DNA from 4 places in the Paenibacillus sp. S-12 genome. Region 4 is predicted to be linked to each of the others. Evidence: predicted binding sites of a transcription regulator. Region 4 holds the regulator's gene; each other region holds the start of a gene.
The links. The regulator NrdR, encoded in region 4, represses ribonucleotide reductase genes. The targets are predictions, from matches to a motif close to AACACNATATATNGTGTT.
Positions count from the first base shown of each region.

Region 1 (3,989 bases), on a different contig from region 4:
ACGGTTTTCGTTGGGCGGGCCCATATACCAAACCGTTATGGCGAGCAACTACCGTGACCTGTTTATTGAAATGCATACCCAATACTTTACACGTGTCTTTATGGAGTGGCGCAGCTTTGACGTGATGTGGCCACAGCCGCTGGCAATTAAGCGGTTGGAAAAAATCGCTGTTCCTTCTCTGTTTGTGTCTGGAACGGTTGAATGGAGCGATATGTACGAGATTGCAAACGAGTTCAAAAGGGTGCAACAGATTGCTTTTGCTGTAATAGAGGGCGCGGATCACATGGTTCCATTGACGCATTCCAAAGAGCTTGCTGCGCATATTCGATCATTTCTAGAATCCAATTCATGATTTGAGGGTTCGATTATGTACATAAATGAATCAGCGGCAATCGGGCACTTTTTGTGTCACTGGACTGCCGCTGTTTCGTGTTCAATACAAGTCAAATTCTTTACTTTGCCCAGACAATGCTCATACAACACGAGCGAGTGGCTGCTCATTATTAGATCGTGATTGCACGATGTGGTTTGCTATAATGACTTGTTCCTCCGCCGCCTACCAATACTCGTCCGCCTCTTGGAAACACCAACAGCTTGTTTACCCCTCCTGAAAGCAATACCTCAACCTTAGCAGGGTTCGCAGTTGCAATATAAATGACATAGCCGCTTCTAGAAATAACTGTTCTCCAATTTCTATCAAACTCGGAACGCAGCACTCGGTTTGAGTATACCTGATAATGTGCTGATTCGATTCATATGTCTCGTTTACAATAAAAAAGTTGGAGCGAAGAGATCGCTGTCCAGTGGCTGAAAAGGAGAATATTCGAATTTTTGAATCATTTTTTTCTCTACAATTCCAAAATAATTGATCTCCAATAATCGTCTGAGGTGTGATACGATAGTAATGTTTTGTGTCACAGCTCGACATGAAACATGATAGAGGAATCGTCATAAAATGGCCCTTGCCATTTCTCTTAAAATTGTATATGATTCTATAGCAAACTATATATAGTTAGTGAATTGCGATACATACACTATATATTGTGACAGCAAATGGAATCACGGGAGGCAATGCGCCTAATGCTAGGACATGCCTATTCAGAAAGTGAGAGATTAAAGCGACAGCATACGCGAGATTTTCATGATCTTCGTGCCATCGTTTTGATCCTTATTTCTTTTTGACTGAGCATTTGCATTCATCATCCGTTCCATTTGCAAACGAGTCGAACAACGGAGGGATCACGTGCTTATCGCTTACGATTCGAAGACTGGTAACGTGAAACGGTTTGTCGATAAATTGGAGAATATGAAGTGTGTCCGCATATCGACTGACGTGAAGCTTAAAGAACCCTTTATCCTCATTACGTACACAACCGGGTTCGGACAAGTTCCTCAATCCACGCAAGAGTTCCTGGAAGAACACAGTCATTTACTCCAAGGTGTCGCGGCAAGCGGCAATATGAACTGGGGCACAAGGTATGGACTTGCAGCTGATCATATTTCCAGACAATACTCTGTCCCCGTACTGATGAAGTTTGAACTCAGCGGGACAAAACGAGATGTAGACAACTTTATTCGGGAGGTCCATGACTTTGATACCAAAATGGATACAGCTTAACAATGAAATCATGGTTCAGAAGGACGGTAAATTTCAATTTGGCAAGGATCACGAGGCAGCAAAGAGCTACTTCGTCGATTATGTCAATCAAAATACGGTGTTTTTCCATAACCTAGAAGAGAAGATTCATTATTTGATCGAAAATGATTACTACGAGAAAGAGCTTTTCGACAACTATGAATTTAAGGATATTAAAAAGCTTTACGAATACTTGTATTCCAAAAAATTCCGTTTCCCTTCGTTCATGAGTGCGTTCAAGTTCTATAACAACTACGCGATGAAAACGAATGACGATACGAAGTTCTTGGAACGTTATGAAGATCGATTGGCTGTTGTGTCCCTATTTCTTGCAAGTGGAGACATTAACAAAGCCTTCGAATATGCAGAGCTGTTGATTTCCCAAGAGTATCAGCCAGCAACCCCGACATTCTTGAATGCAGGGAAGAAGCGCAGAGGTGAGCTTGTCAGCTGCTTCCTGCTGGAAGTGAATGATTCGATGAACTCGATCGGATTTGCGATCAATTCCGCGTTGCAGCTAAGTAAGATTGGCGGCGGCGTCAGCTTGAATCTGAGCAAAATCCGTGGAGCAAGCGAACAAATTAAAGGGCTTGACGGCAAGGCAAGCGGCGTATTGCCGGTTATGAAATTGTTCGAGGATGCATTCTCCTATGCGAACCAATTGGGACAGCGTGATGGAAGCGGCGTTGTGTACTTGAACGTATTCCATTCTGACATTCATGAATTTTTGGATACGAAAAAGATTAACAGTGACGAGAAAATCCGCATTAAGACGTTGTCGCTCGGCGTTGTTGCTCCGAACAAGTTCTTCGAGCTTGTCGAGCAGGATAAGGACATGTACTTGTTCTACCCGCATACTGTGTACCAAGCGTATGGCAAGCATTTGGATGACATGGATATCTCGGAGATGTACGATGAGCTCGTAGACAATCCGAAGGTACGCAAAAAGAAAATTGTCGCTCGCGACCTGATCTTGAAAATCGCTCAGATTCAAATGGAATCTGGTTACCCATATATTATGTTCGTAGACAATACGAATGAGTACCATGCGTTGAAAGAGATCGGCAAGGTTAAATTCTCCAACCTGTGCAGCGAGATTGCACAGCTTAGCGAAGTATCGACAATCAATGACTATGGCATTGAAGACGAAATCAATCGTGATATTTCGTGCAACCTAGGTTCACTTAACATCGTTAACGTGATGAAAAACAAGCGGATGCGCGATACGGTTCACCGCTCTATGGACGCGTTGACCGAAGTAACCGATCGCAGCAACATCAGCATCGTTCCATCTGTAGCGAAGGCGAATCGCGAGCTTCACTCGGTAGGTCTTGGCGCTATGAACCTGCATGGATACTTGGCGAAGAACAAGATTGCATATGAGTCTAAGGAAGCAAGAGACTTTGTACGCGCGTTCTTCATGATGATGAACTTCTATTCCATTGAGCGTTCCATGCTGATTGCGAAAGAGCGCGGCGTGACATTCAAAGACTTTGACAAGAGTGAATATGCAAGCGGCGCATATTTTGATAGATACCTGAACACGGACTTCAGTCCGAAGACAGATCGCGTGAAAGAATTGTTCGATGGTCATGCGATTCCTACATTGGAAGATTGGGCACGATTGAAGGAGCAAGTAATGGAGCATGGCTTGTACCATGCTTACCGTTTGGCAATTGCACCAACAGGTTCCATTTCTTACTTGCAGTCCTCCACAGCATCGATCGCGCCAATTACTCAGCGCATCGAGGAACGTGAATACGGAGACTCGAAAACGATCTACCCGATGCCGTACATCAACGATGAAAACTACTTCTACTACAAAGAAGCTTATGATATGGACATGTTCAACCTGATTGATCTGGTTGCGGATGTACAAGTTCATATCGACCAAGCAATCTCGACGGTACTGTTCGTTAAGGATGATCTGACGACTCGGGATCTTGCAAAATACTACATTTATGCACAGAAGAAAGGGCTTAAGACGCTCTACTACACACGTACGAAGAAGAAAACGATCGATGAGTGTGTAAGCTGCGTAGTCTAAATGAGTGCTACCCGTTATAAATGAGCGCTACCTGCATAAATGAGAGTTCAAAAAAGTCAAAAGCGGCCTTTTTGAATTACCTCTAAAGGAGATTCGTAGATGAGAAACTTTGAAGCAGTAAACTGGAACAGACCTGAATCGGATTATATGGAAATGCTGTGGACGCAGAATACGTCCCAGTTCTGGCTTGATACCGAGATTCCTATTTCGAAGGACTTGAAGTCTTGGACGAAAATGTCCGAAGATGAAAAGCTTGCATATATGCATGTTCTTGGCGGCTTGACTTTGCTGGATACGGAGCAAGGG
Region 1 covers NZ_JASIUF010000008.1:221,182-225,170, forward strand. The annotation lists gene NO352_RS08565 (alpha/beta fold hydrolase) at 1-352, shown strand, start outside; gene NO352_RS08570 (hypothetical protein) at 504-752, opposite strand; gene nrdI (class Ib ribonucleoside-diphosphate reductase assembly flavoprotein NrdI) at 1,244-1,618, shown strand; gene nrdE (class 1b ribonucleoside-diphosphate reductase subunit alpha) at 1,587-3,683, shown strand; gene nrdF (class 1b ribonucleoside-diphosphate reductase subunit beta) at 3,783-3,989, shown strand, end outside.
Region 1: a site for NrdR is predicted at 1,031-1,048, ahead of nrdI (class Ib ribonucleoside-diphosphate reductase assembly flavoprotein NrdI). Genes of this name have one in related genera too.

Region 2 (3,989 bases), 140 kb from region 4:
TATTTGCAGTTCCTTCGTTCTGCGTTGTCTCATCATTAGAGGAGGACTGACATTTTAACGTGCCGCCGTTCCCTAATTGATGACTTTCCTGATTGCTCGCATTGGAATCACCCTGCCCATACTGTTTCTGCTGCGAATCCGAATGGGAATCAGCTTGCCCCGACTCTGAATGACTACCCTCTTGCTGATTCTTCCCTTTATCCGTCGAAAGTACCTGCACGTCTCGGCTTCCATCTCGATAAATGGTTACCCCTTTGCAGCCGAGATCGAAGGCAAGCTCATATAATTGCTTCGTCTGCTCGATCGTGAAGTCATTCGGACAATTCGCGGTTTTGGATATCGAACTATCTACCCAACGCTGGATCGCTGCCTGTGTGCGGATATGATCCTCTGCGGAGAGATCCATTGCTGTCACGAAGTAATCTGGCAATTCCTCGTTCGGATGTGCGTCCTTCCATTGTTGGGCAATCGGTACGAACTGCTCATCATACCCAAGCCGGCTCTGACGATAATACTTGAAGGCAAAGTATGGCTCAATTCCGGTTGATGTGCCTACCATCGTACCTGTGCTGCCAGTTGGAGCTTGTGTTATGACGGTGACATTGCGGATTCCTTTCGCCCGAATCGCTGATCCAACTTCAGGATATACGCTGGTCATCTGCTGCATAAACCCACTCTGTAAATAAGGATCTGCTTGGAAAGCAGGGAATGATCCTTTCTCTGCCGCGATCTCTGCAGAGGCTAAATACGCCTCACGAGCAATGAAGCCAAACAGTTTGTCAAGGAACTCAAGCGATTCCGAGCTTCCATATCGGATTCCTAGCTTGATCATCAATTCTGCCAAGCCCATTGATCCAAGTCCGATACGACGTTCCTTTTGCTGATTGTTTTTATTTTCTTCAAAATGATAAGGTGTTTTGTCAATGACGTTATCGAGAAAACGAACCGCATAACGCGTTACCTTCGACAGTTCCTCCCAAGCAACGTCCCGCTTCTCTGCATCATAAAACTTGGACAGATTGAGCGCAGACAAATTACAGACGCCCCACGCTGGCAATCCCTGCTCCCCACAAGGATTCGTACATATAATCGGGTTAAAATACCAGCTGTTCGACATCTGATTATAATGCTCCATGAAGACAACGCCCGGCTCCGCCGACTTCCACGCCGACTCTATAATCGTATGCCAAATGTCGCGAGCCTTCACGGTTTGATATGGAATCACAGCCTTACCTGCCCGCTTCCATTTTACCAAATCCCCATCCCACTGCTCATCATAGTCCGGATCACTCGTATCCGGGAATACTAACTGCCAGTCCAAATCCTCCTTTACAGCCTTCATAAATCCATTACTTACACAGACGGACAAATTCGCATTTGTCACCTGCCCTGCAGTCTGCTTTACCGTAATAAAATCCATAATGTCCGGGTGCCAGTCATACATCATTAACATCAATGCACCGCGGCGGCTTCCGCCCTGCTCAATAAGCCCTGTAGTATAGCTGAACAGCCCACCCCATGAGACGGCTCCGCTGGAAGTCCCATTGACCCCTCGTACGATCGCTCGTCTCGGACGCAAAGAGGACAAATTGATACCAACTCCGCCCCCACGCGCCATAATCTCCGTCATTTCTGACAGCGTCTGCATAATCCCGCCGCGACTGTCCTTCGGTGATGGGATGACATAGCAGTTGAATAAGGTCAACTCTTCACTCGCCCCTGCTCCTGCAGCAATCCGTCCGCCAGGCACTAGCTTCCAGTCATCAAGGACATAGCGGAATTTATCTGTCCATTCGATTTGCTTTTCTGAAGTCGATTCCACAGAAGCAACGGCGGATGCAAGGCGATCCCACATTTCTTCTGGCGTCTTTTCCACAGCAAGGGTCAACTTTTCAATCGAGGTTTGCACGGCTTCACCCCTGCGCAATGCGACAGATACGTTTTGTCCGTCACGCGCAATTACCTCTCCTACTTCCTTTGTCGGAAACTTCGGATCATCCTTGGTTAGTACCAATACAACATCCCCAACCTTGGTATGGTTCGTATCCACCTCTTTTTTGGCATAACGATCCAAAAATATTTTCTCACTTAATCCTTCCAACCGCTTATTCGATATCTTATTCAAAGAGAACAACCTCCTGCTTACAATCAAATGATGACGCATCCGGGCTTATACTCAAGCTTCCTTCAACGAAACAAACACAATATGTAGTATTCATAATAGATTATAATATACTATATATAGAATTGATGTGATAAATGCCTCATCTAATCCTCATTGTTCCCGGCTCATGTGCAGTTATGAAATGAGGAGAAAGCGTCCATACTACTCGGTAATGATATGATTTGCTTTAGTTAGGGAGGGAGACAACATGTGTGCGTATCAGCCGCCAAAGGAAGAGCCTCGCAAGCCGAACGACACTTTGACAACAGTAGCATGCCCCGGAAACGGAGCTTCTATGGGTACAGCAGGCAGTGATGGTGCAGTGCACCTGTCTTCACCGAAAACTAGTGTTACAGCAATTGGTCGTATACCCGTTACGATTGATCATGGATGGACAGATGAGCTTCTTGGCCGAATAAACAAAAATAGCCCTTGGGATGACTGGACCATGTTCCGACTTGCATATGAGGCCAAACAAGCACAGCGGATTCACGCATTCGACGAGCTGCAATGCCTAAGTCATATATCGAATGTCGATCCATTACCACACCAGCTAGAAACAGCCCGCAAAGTGCTGCACGATATGCGTGGAAGAGCGATATTGGCCGACGAGGTTGGTCTTGGAAAGACAATCGAAGCTGGTCTTGTTCTCAAGGAATATATGATTCGAGGACTTGTGAAGCGAGCACTCATTCTAGTGCCCGCCTCTCTTGTGCTGCAATGGGTTCGTGAGCTGAACCACAAGTTCGGCATTCCTGCGATCGCACAAAAGAAAGGATTTCAGTGGCACAGCGATATTGTAGTCGCCTCCATGGATACCGCTAAACGCGACCCTCATAAGGAAGTTCTTATGGAGCAGGAATATGACATGCTTATCGTTGACGAAGCCCATAAACTGAAAAATCGCAAAACAACCAACTACCAATTCATTCAGCATTTGCGCAAAAAATATTGTCTGTTGCTCACAGCAACACCTGTGCAAAATGATATGAACGAGCTGTACAACCTAATTAATCTATTGAAGCCCGGTCAGCTTGGCGGTCAAGGTGAATTCAGCACGAACTTCGTCGCTGACAAGCGTGTGCCGAAAAATGAAGGCATGCTGCAAGAAGCGCTGTCTAAGGTAATGGTGCGCAATCGCAGGGGAGAAGGCAATGTGCATTTTACGAAGCGCATTGTCAAAAACGTCCCGCTTACCCTATCACCAGAAGAACAAGCACTCTATGATGGCGTCACACGATTTGTAAAGGAGCAATATAAAACAAACAGCGGCGATGCAGGCAGCATGTTCTCGCTGATTACCTTACAGCGTGAAGTATGCTCCAGCCGGGATGCTGTATTTTTAACATTGGTGAACTTATCGAAAAAACTCGCTGAGGATTCTCCGATTCGTAATTACATTTGGGATCTTGTTGATCTCATTAAGGGGATTCAGGCGAATACCAAGGCTGAGACTGCGATGAACATTATTCGTGACGTCAATGAAAAGGTTATTGTATTTACAGAATACAGAGCCACTCAGGAATATTTGCTGCAATACTTCCGTAATGCAGGGCTAGTAGCAGTTCCATACAGCGGTGGAATGAATCGGGGCAAAAAGGATTGGATGATGGATCTGTTCCGTGGACGCGCCCAGGTAATGATCGCAACAGAGGCTGGAGGCGAAGGAATCAACCTTCAATTCTGTCATCACATGATTAATTTCGATTTGCCATGGAATCCGATGCGTGTAGAGCAGCGAATTGGTCGTGTGCATCGGCTAGGACAAAACAATGATGTGAAAATATATAATTTATCCACAACAGGTACGATTGAGGAATATATT
Region 2 covers NZ_JASIUF010000015.1:25,475-29,463, forward strand. The annotation lists gene NO352_RS14605 (adenosylcobalamin-dependent ribonucleoside-diphosphate reductase) at 1-2,125, opposite strand, end outside; gene NO352_RS14610 (DEAD/DEAH box helicase) at 2,460-3,989, shown strand, end outside.
Region 2: a site for NrdR is predicted at 2,199-2,216, ahead of NO352_RS14605 (adenosylcobalamin-dependent ribonucleoside-diphosphate reductase). Genes of this name have one in related genera too.

Region 3 (3,989 bases), on a different contig from region 4:
TGGAATTGTCGCATGTGCTTGAAGCTATGGATTTACCGGATGAGCGCAAGAGAACGGCTGTACGATTCAGCTTCGGATTGGGCAATACTAATGAAGAGGCTGCTTGCGCTGCGCAACAAATTGCAACCATCGTATCACGTGTTCGTACTAGACAGTAAGGGACTGTCACAGCGTGAAAGGAGGGGCGATTGAGATAACGCGGCATGCTAGCCGAGGTCGTACTCGAAGAAGGGTTTCATCAATTTCGAACCTAGAACGACCTGCATGATTTTTGTAAAATGCCGTTAGCTGAAGAGGGGGCCCCGATATGAAGCTGTTGGAACTGATCGGCCTTCCCGTGTATGCAATTGAGACGGGGAAGCGATTGGCCAAGGTGAAGGATATCCGCATTTCGAATGATTGGACTATAACGCATATAGAGCTTGATGGTCGTTCCCGTAAGGGTTCGCCTCCTCCATCGGTTAGCTGGGAAGAGGTAACTGCCTGCGGAGAAGACGCAATAATGATCGCGAATGATACAGCCATCCGCCAGACGGAGGCTATCCATATAGAGAGGACTTTCTTGACAGGGAATGGAGCGTTGAAGGATTTGCCTGTCATGACAAGTGAAGGATCGCAATTAGGATGGGTCGCTGATGTTTATTTTCAGCCAAATATGGGTAACCAAGTAACAGGTCTGGAAATTTCAGACGGTTTGCTGTCTGACCTGTTGGAGGGCAGACGGCGGATAGATGGGACAAGCCGCTTGAAATGGGGGACTGATGTTATTGTCTTCGAGGATAGCGGATAGCCTGCACGGTACGAACAAATTAGTCAACGGACGGAATGGTGAGAACGATGTTGCGATGCCCGAACTGCAATTCCAAAGATATCGGGAAGATTGGCTCCCACCAATTTTATTGCTGGGGATGTTATATAGAGCTGACGGTGAACGGAGACAAGATGTCCGTGTACCAGGTCGAAGAGGACGGTACATTAAGCTCTCTGGATGATTTATTTTTTGGCGATGAATTTGCGTCGCCTGCGTTCCCGGAAGCACAGGCCTCGTCCTAAGGATTGGGCAGAACAAATATCCATCATATGGAACATTGGCGCTCGTAATCGCTTCGTAGAGGCGAGAACGGGCGCTTTTTGCACGCTCGTCATTTTGTCCGTGATGAATCTCATATTGTGAGAAAAAGAGTTCGTTCATAATACATATTGTGCTCATTTTCAAACAAACACACTAGATATAGTTGACATAGACGATTTGCACTGAAAATGAAGGTACATAATGTGAAAGGACTGAGTTGATATGACGATGGTATCCATGAAACGAACAAGCACGGTATGGGAACGGAGCAAGCCGACGGGCACGGAGCGGTTAACGGCATCGCTGCATGACATCGTAGACGGCGGAAATCAGGATCTGATGCAGGAAAATGCGAATGTGGATGGACGTTCGCCTATGGGGATGATGGGTAAAATCGCAAGCGAGAGCGCGCGTTGGTATACGATTCAGCATCTGCTGTCTGCTGACGTAAGAGAGGCAGTGGAACAAAACCTGATGTATCCGCATGACCTCGATTTCTATGCTTCCGGTACGACAACGTGCTGCCAAATCCCGCTTGGCAAGCTGTTAAAGCAAGGGTTCAACACGGGTCATGGATATATGCGCGAGCCGCAGGATATTAAGAGTGCGCTTGCGCTGGCGTCGATTATATTGCAGGCGAACCAGAATCAGCAGCACGGCGGGCAAGCATATCCGATGTTCGATTATGATGTAGCCCCTTATGTACGCAAAACTTACAACCGGCATCTTCGTTATATGGAATCGCTGCCGCTGCCAGAGGATTTCGATCTTGCAGCAGAAGTATGGCGATTAACGGAGCGGGATGTATATCAGGCTTGTGAGGCATTCATTCATAATGCGAATTCCATGCATTCCAGAGGCGGCGGGCAGGTGCCCTTCATCTCGCTCAACTATGGCACGGATACATCCTTGGAAGGACGAATGCTTGTGAAGCAGCTTCTGCTGGCGACACAAGCTGGACTAGGCAGAGGGGAGACGCCTATTTTCCCTATTCAAATTTTCAAAGTGAAAAAGGGAGTCAACTTTGACTCATCTGATCCGAATTACGATTTATATCAGCTTGCACTGCAAACGACAGCGCAGCGGTTATTCCCGAACTTTGCCTTTCTCGATGCTCCGTTTAATGCACAGTACGATAACGGTACGCCAGAAAGTGAGGCCTGCTATATGGGCTGCAGAACGCGCGTCATGGGGAATGTGAACGGAGAGGAAACGGCGATCGGCAGAGGGAACCTGTCCTTCACCTCGTTGAATCTCGTTCGTCTTGCTATGCTGTCAAGCAGTATAGATGATTTCTTTATTCGCTTGGACACTATATTGAAGCTGACGGTCAAGCAGCTGACGGAGCGGCTGGAGTATCAATCAAAGAAGCAGGTAAGAGACTTTGCATTTTTGATGAAGCAGGGTGTATGGCGTGGCAGTGAAAACTTGCAGCCAGAGGATGAGCTTGGGGAAATCCTTAAGCAAGGGACACTTAGCGTTGGCTTTATCGGACTTGCAGAAGCTCTGGTCGCGCTTACAGGTACCCATCATGGCGAGTCTGAGGAAGCACGCAAGCTAGGAATGCGGATCGTGACTCATATGCGTATGCGAATGGATGAGGCAATTACAGCGACAGGTCTTAATTTCTCATTGATCGCGACACCGGCAGAAGGACTATCTGGGAAATTTACAAGCCGGGATCGGGCTGATTTTGGTGTAAGAAAGGGCATTACGGATCGGAAGTATTACACCAATTCCTTTCATGTGCCTGTATATTGCTCCGTGAAGGCGATCGATAAAATCCGGATTGAAGGGCCTTTCCATGAGCTGTGCAATGCAGGACATATTACTTATGTGGAACTGGACGGCAGTGCCAAGGCTAATCCAAAGGCGCTTGACCGAATCGTGCGTGCGATGGCGGCCAGCGGAATTGGCTATGGCTCTCTTAATCATCCTGTCGACCGCTGCCGCACTTGTGGCCATCAAGATACAATTGAGGACAGCTGTCCGGTATGCGGAAGCTCTGGCAACCAAATCGAGCGCATTCGCCGCATTACTGGATATCTGGTTGGGGATATGAACAAATGGAATACCGCAAAGCGGACAGAGGAGTCGGAGCGGGTGAAGCATCAATGAGCCTGCGCGTTCTATCCATTTTGCACGACAGTGTTGTTGACGGGGAGGGTCTGCGCACAGTCATTTTCTTCAGCGGATGTCCCCACCAGTGCAAAGGATGCCATAATCCGCAATCCTGGAACATGATGAACGGTACGGAGATGACTGTAGAGGAGGTGGCAGCCGAGGTGCTGTCCAATCCGCTTACAGATGTAACCCTATCCGGCGGAGAACCGTTCATGCAGGCAAAGGAAGTGTCGGAGTTGGCCCGGCTGCTGCGTCAGTCTGGCCGACATATATGGTCATATACAGGGTATACGGTCGAGCGGTTGATGGAGCACGGTACTCCAGATCAACAGGAACTGCTTCACAGTATTGATGTCCTGGTCGACGGGCCTTTCATAGCAGAGCGCCGTTGTCCCGGACTCCCTTTCCGCGGCAGCGACAATCAGCGTATCTGGCGAATAGAAGATGGAGCTCCTGTTGGATTAATTTTTCCCTAGGCTACACATACTTTACTGTATTGCAAGCATTCTACATACTAGCTAGTTGGAACGGAGTGTATGGTACAGTGGAGCGTTTTTGGAAAAACCGTCTATTCGTCATGAGCATCTATTGTCTGCTAGGTCTTATCATCCTCTATTTATTGTTTATGATGAAACCTCTAATTGGGCATGTCTATGGCTTTCTTAAAGCTATACTTGCCCCTTTCTTCGTGGCGATGATTATTGCTTACGTGCTCAATCCGATCGTAACCCTGCTCAATGAGCGTAAAGTTCCCCGCACAATGGCGGTCTTGCTTATTTATGCGGTATTCATT
Region 3 covers NZ_JASIUF010000005.1:49,435-53,423, forward strand. The annotation lists gene NO352_RS03065 (cysteine desulfurase family protein) at 1-158, shown strand, start outside; gene NO352_RS03070 (PRC-barrel domain-containing protein) at 308-790, shown strand; gene NO352_RS03075 (hypothetical protein) at 838-1,053, shown strand; gene NO352_RS03080 (anaerobic ribonucleoside triphosphate reductase) at 1,310-3,190, shown strand; gene nrdG (anaerobic ribonucleoside-triphosphate reductase activating protein) at 3,139-3,672, shown strand; gene NO352_RS03090 (AI-2E family transporter) at 3,741-3,989, shown strand, end outside.
Region 3: a site for NrdR is predicted at 1,190-1,207, ahead of NO352_RS03080 (anaerobic ribonucleoside triphosphate reductase). Genes of this name have one in related genera too.

Region 4 (3,989 bases):
TCTAATGGAACGGGACGGTTGGAACGAGAAGGAAGCGGAGCAAAGGCTGAATGCGCAATGGAGCATGGAGAAAAAACGGGATCTGGCGGACATTGTGATCGACAATAGTGGTTCGCTACAAGATACGATCATGCAGGTCGACCGATTTTGGTCGGAGAAAGGCTTGCTATGATTCGTATGATGAAGATGCTTCGCAAAAAGAGAGTGCTATTGCTGTTGTTTTTAGGCATGCTGTTTTTGCTGTTCGTGCAGTCGCAGTGGCTGGGAAAATGGATGTATCCAATTGCGTATGAAGAGGAGATTCGCAAGCATGCGGCCAAATACGATATTGACCCCCTGCTCGTAGCAGCCATAATTCGAGTAGAAACGAACTTTCAGGCAGGTCGAGAATCTCGCAAGGGCGCTATCGGGGTGATGCAGCTTATGCCGGAGACGGCGACATGGGCCATGGAACAGTTGAAGATGAAAGAGCGCTGGTCATTGAATGAATTGAAAAATACAGCCGATCCGAACATCCTCATTGGAACATGGTATTTGAAGTCTTTGCATAAGCAATTCAATGAGAACTGGATCGCTGCGATCGCTGCTTATAATGCCGGCCCTGGAAATGTGAGCAAATGGATTCGTACGAAAATATGGGACGGCCGCTATGAAACTGCCAAGCAGCGAATCCCTTACGGGGAAACAAAGTTGTACGTACAGCGCGTTATCCATTATTATGATAAGTATAAAGGCATCTATTCGAAGTAAATGTATAACGAAGAAGAAGCATCGGACAAGCCGATACCGTTATCGCGCTTTATCTCCGACGCTTCTTCCCATCATTATTTGTATTGACCTGCAAGTTGTTGTTCAGCCATTTGGACAAGACGCTTCGTGATGTAACCACCGATAGAACCGGTGTCACGAGTTGCCATGTTGCCATAGTATCCGTCAGATGGGATGGCAATGCCCAACTCTTGTGCGATCTCGAACTTCATTTGCTCAAGAGCTGCTGTCGCTTGAGGTACGACTAAGTTGTTGCTGGAACGATTGTTTTGGCTCATTTGATTCACCTCCTTGCGGTTGGTAATTGTATTGTGTGCATTCTTTCAAAGATCATTACAGGTAACCACTGGTATTTTTTTATTAGTGAAAAATGATAACATCAAGAATAGGACGGAGGTAAGGTAATGAAGTGTCCTTATTGCGACCACTTAGGTACAAAGGTTCTTGATTCTCGTCCAGCGAACGACAATAAGTCCATTCGCCGCAGGCGGGAATGCGAGCTGTGCAGCAGACGCTTTACTACATTTGAGATGGTGGAGGAGACTCCATTAATCGTAATAAAGAAGGACGGAAGCAGAGAGGAATTCAGCAGAGACAAGATGCTGCGCGGACTCATTCGGGCCTGCGAGAAGCGGCCGGTCTCTGTGGAGAGGCTAGAGATGATTGCTTCTGAGGTTGAGAAGCAGTTGCGCGATACGGCACATGCGGAAGTGGACAGCCGTGTCATCGGCGATTTCGTCATGGAACAGCTCTATCCGGTGGATGAAGTGGCTTACGTGCGCTTCGCATCGGTCTATCGTCAGTTCAAGGATATCAGTATGTTTATGAAGGAACTGAACCACCTTCTATCGAAGAATGCATTAGGCGAACACCCTGACAAATAGTTTCTTACTATATGCCCCCCCTCAAGCAGATAACGCTGGAGGGGGTTATGTTTATCACATGAACCATACTCCCTCAATTGCTCAAGGGAGTATGGAGACGCCATGCTTGTTCATTTTTTCCCTGCACGTGACACACATAGGATAAAAATTCGTGTATGTCCAAACGAAATACTCGAAATGATAAGATATGATTATTTTTAAGGATCGTTAAGGGGGTAGAAAGCTTTTAAAACAGCCATCCTCGACGCGTATCAAGCAGCACAATGGCTAACAGGTCAAACAGTACCAGCGGCAAAATAAACGGGATAAATGAGGTGTGTACTTTACCGGCATGCTTGACGGAATTGACTTTCAAATACACTCTTTTTTTATCTACCTTTACGATGGTGCCCGTATAGATATTCCCCTTTTTATCCTTGATTTTCACGAATTTTTTTAAGTATTTTACGCTTTTTGTGTAATGGGAGGATATCTTCTTCGGAACGGTTTTTTTCGGCGTAATCTTTTTAGGCATAGAACGACCTCCTTTTCGCTAGATAAAGGAAACACAAAGTGTGCTTCATTATGTTATGCGCGATACGAGAAAAGGGTGTCAAACTGTGTCACAACTGTCCTTGATACCATTGTACAAACCCAAGCTTCCAAGATAACAGGTAGCAAAGAGCGATCCCGCTCAGCAGTAAGCCAAATAATAGCCAATCCTTCCAAGTGACGCGAAGCTGGGTATAATACGTTCGATCGCGCCTTCCCGTAAAGCCCTTGGATATCATTGCGGCTGCTACGCGCTCTGACTTGCGTATGGCAGAAGCAAGCAGAGGAATGGCGTAACGCTTCCAGGCGCGCAGCTTATTTTTCCAGCCTTGAGCCCGTTCAATGCCTCGCATTCGGTGAGCGTGCTGAAGGATGCGCAGCTCTTCCTTGAAGAAGGGGAGGAAGCGATAGCCTGCCAATATGCCATAAGCCCATTTCGGGGGAAGCTTGCACTGCTGCATTAGGCTGAGCATGAAGCGCACCGGATCAGTCGTCAAAATGAATATAAGCGACAAGGCTGAGAAAATAAGCACTCGTAAACCAAGTGATACAGCTTGCTGGAACGTCGCTGCGGTAATGATGAGCGAGCCCCAATGCCAGAGGATCGTGCTCGAAGCTGGATCGGCTGCACGCGGGAAGACGAGGGCTGTCCAGACGTAGCCAATCCCCATAATGAGAAAGGGAGAGAAGCTGAGCAGCCATTTGCGCCAAGATATGCGTCCTAATGTGAAGGTAAAAAGAATAATATAGCCAAGTGCTGCGAGCGGTGTAACCGGATCGAATGTTAGCGACAGCATAATAACTGCCACAATGATGGCCAATCCCTTGATGCTGGGATTCCATTCTCGTAGAATCACTGCCCCTCCACTTCCTTCCTTGCAGAAATTAGCGCCTGCAACTGTTCCGCTATCGCGAAATTCATAGGCATTCGCAAATGACAGGCTTCCACAAGCTCCGGGTGTTTCGTCCACAATTCGGAAGGGCAGCCGTCATAGCGAATGTGTCCTTGATCCAGAACGATAACACGGTCTGCATACGCTTGAACCCATTCCATATCATGTGTAATCATTAGGACGGTTGCCCCGGCTTGCACACGCATTTGCAGCATATCCATCAACTGCTTGGATGTATAAGCATCTTGTCCATATGTGGGCTCATCGCATAGCAAGAGCTGCTGGCTGTCCGTAAGGACGGAAGCTACGCTGAGTCTGCGCTTCTGGCCTTGGCTGATGGAGAATGGGTTCGCCTTCGCAACCTTGCTTAAACGGAACCGTGCCAATGCTTCCGCGACTCTGGTGTTCACTTCTTCTTCCTCTACATGCTGCATCCGCATTCCAAATGCAATCTCATCGAACACGGTATCTGTTATGAACTGATGCTCTGGATTTTGAAATACATAGCCAATGTGCGCCCGCAGCTCTCTTTCAGCATAACGATGAAGAGGCAGATCTTGCAGCAGAATATGTCCATCACTCGGCTGAGTCAATCCGGACAGAAGGGAGGCAAGGGTAGACTTGCCGGCTCCATTCGGGCCAACAAGCGCTGCCCACTCCCCCTCGTACAGGGTAAGCGACGCGTTATGAATAATCGATCTCCCTTGGCGCTGATAGGCAAGCCCCTCCGCTTTCAGAACTGTCCGGCGCTGCTGCTGAGAAGGCTTCGGCTTTGCTGGTGTCAATATACGCACCGCTGCCTTCTGGATCTCTGCAGAAAGAGGCAATAACATATTCAGCAGCTCATCGTCGGTTAATGCAGGATAATGAGTCAGCCCCGAAGCTGAGCAGTAGGAGGATACGGTCTGTTGAA
Region 4 covers NZ_JASIUF010000015.1:169,160-173,148, reverse strand. The annotation lists gene coaE (dephospho-CoA kinase) at 1-172, shown strand, start outside; gene NO352_RS15320 (lytic transglycosylase domain-containing protein) at 169-750, shown strand; gene NO352_RS15315 (alpha/beta-type small acid-soluble spore protein) at 825-1,046, opposite strand; gene nrdR (transcriptional regulator NrdR) at 1,173-1,652, shown strand; gene NO352_RS15305 (hypothetical protein) at 1,879-2,166, opposite strand; gene NO352_RS15300 (energy-coupling factor transporter transmembrane component T family protein) at 2,255-3,040, opposite strand; gene NO352_RS15295 (ABC transporter ATP-binding protein) at 3,037-3,989, opposite strand, start outside.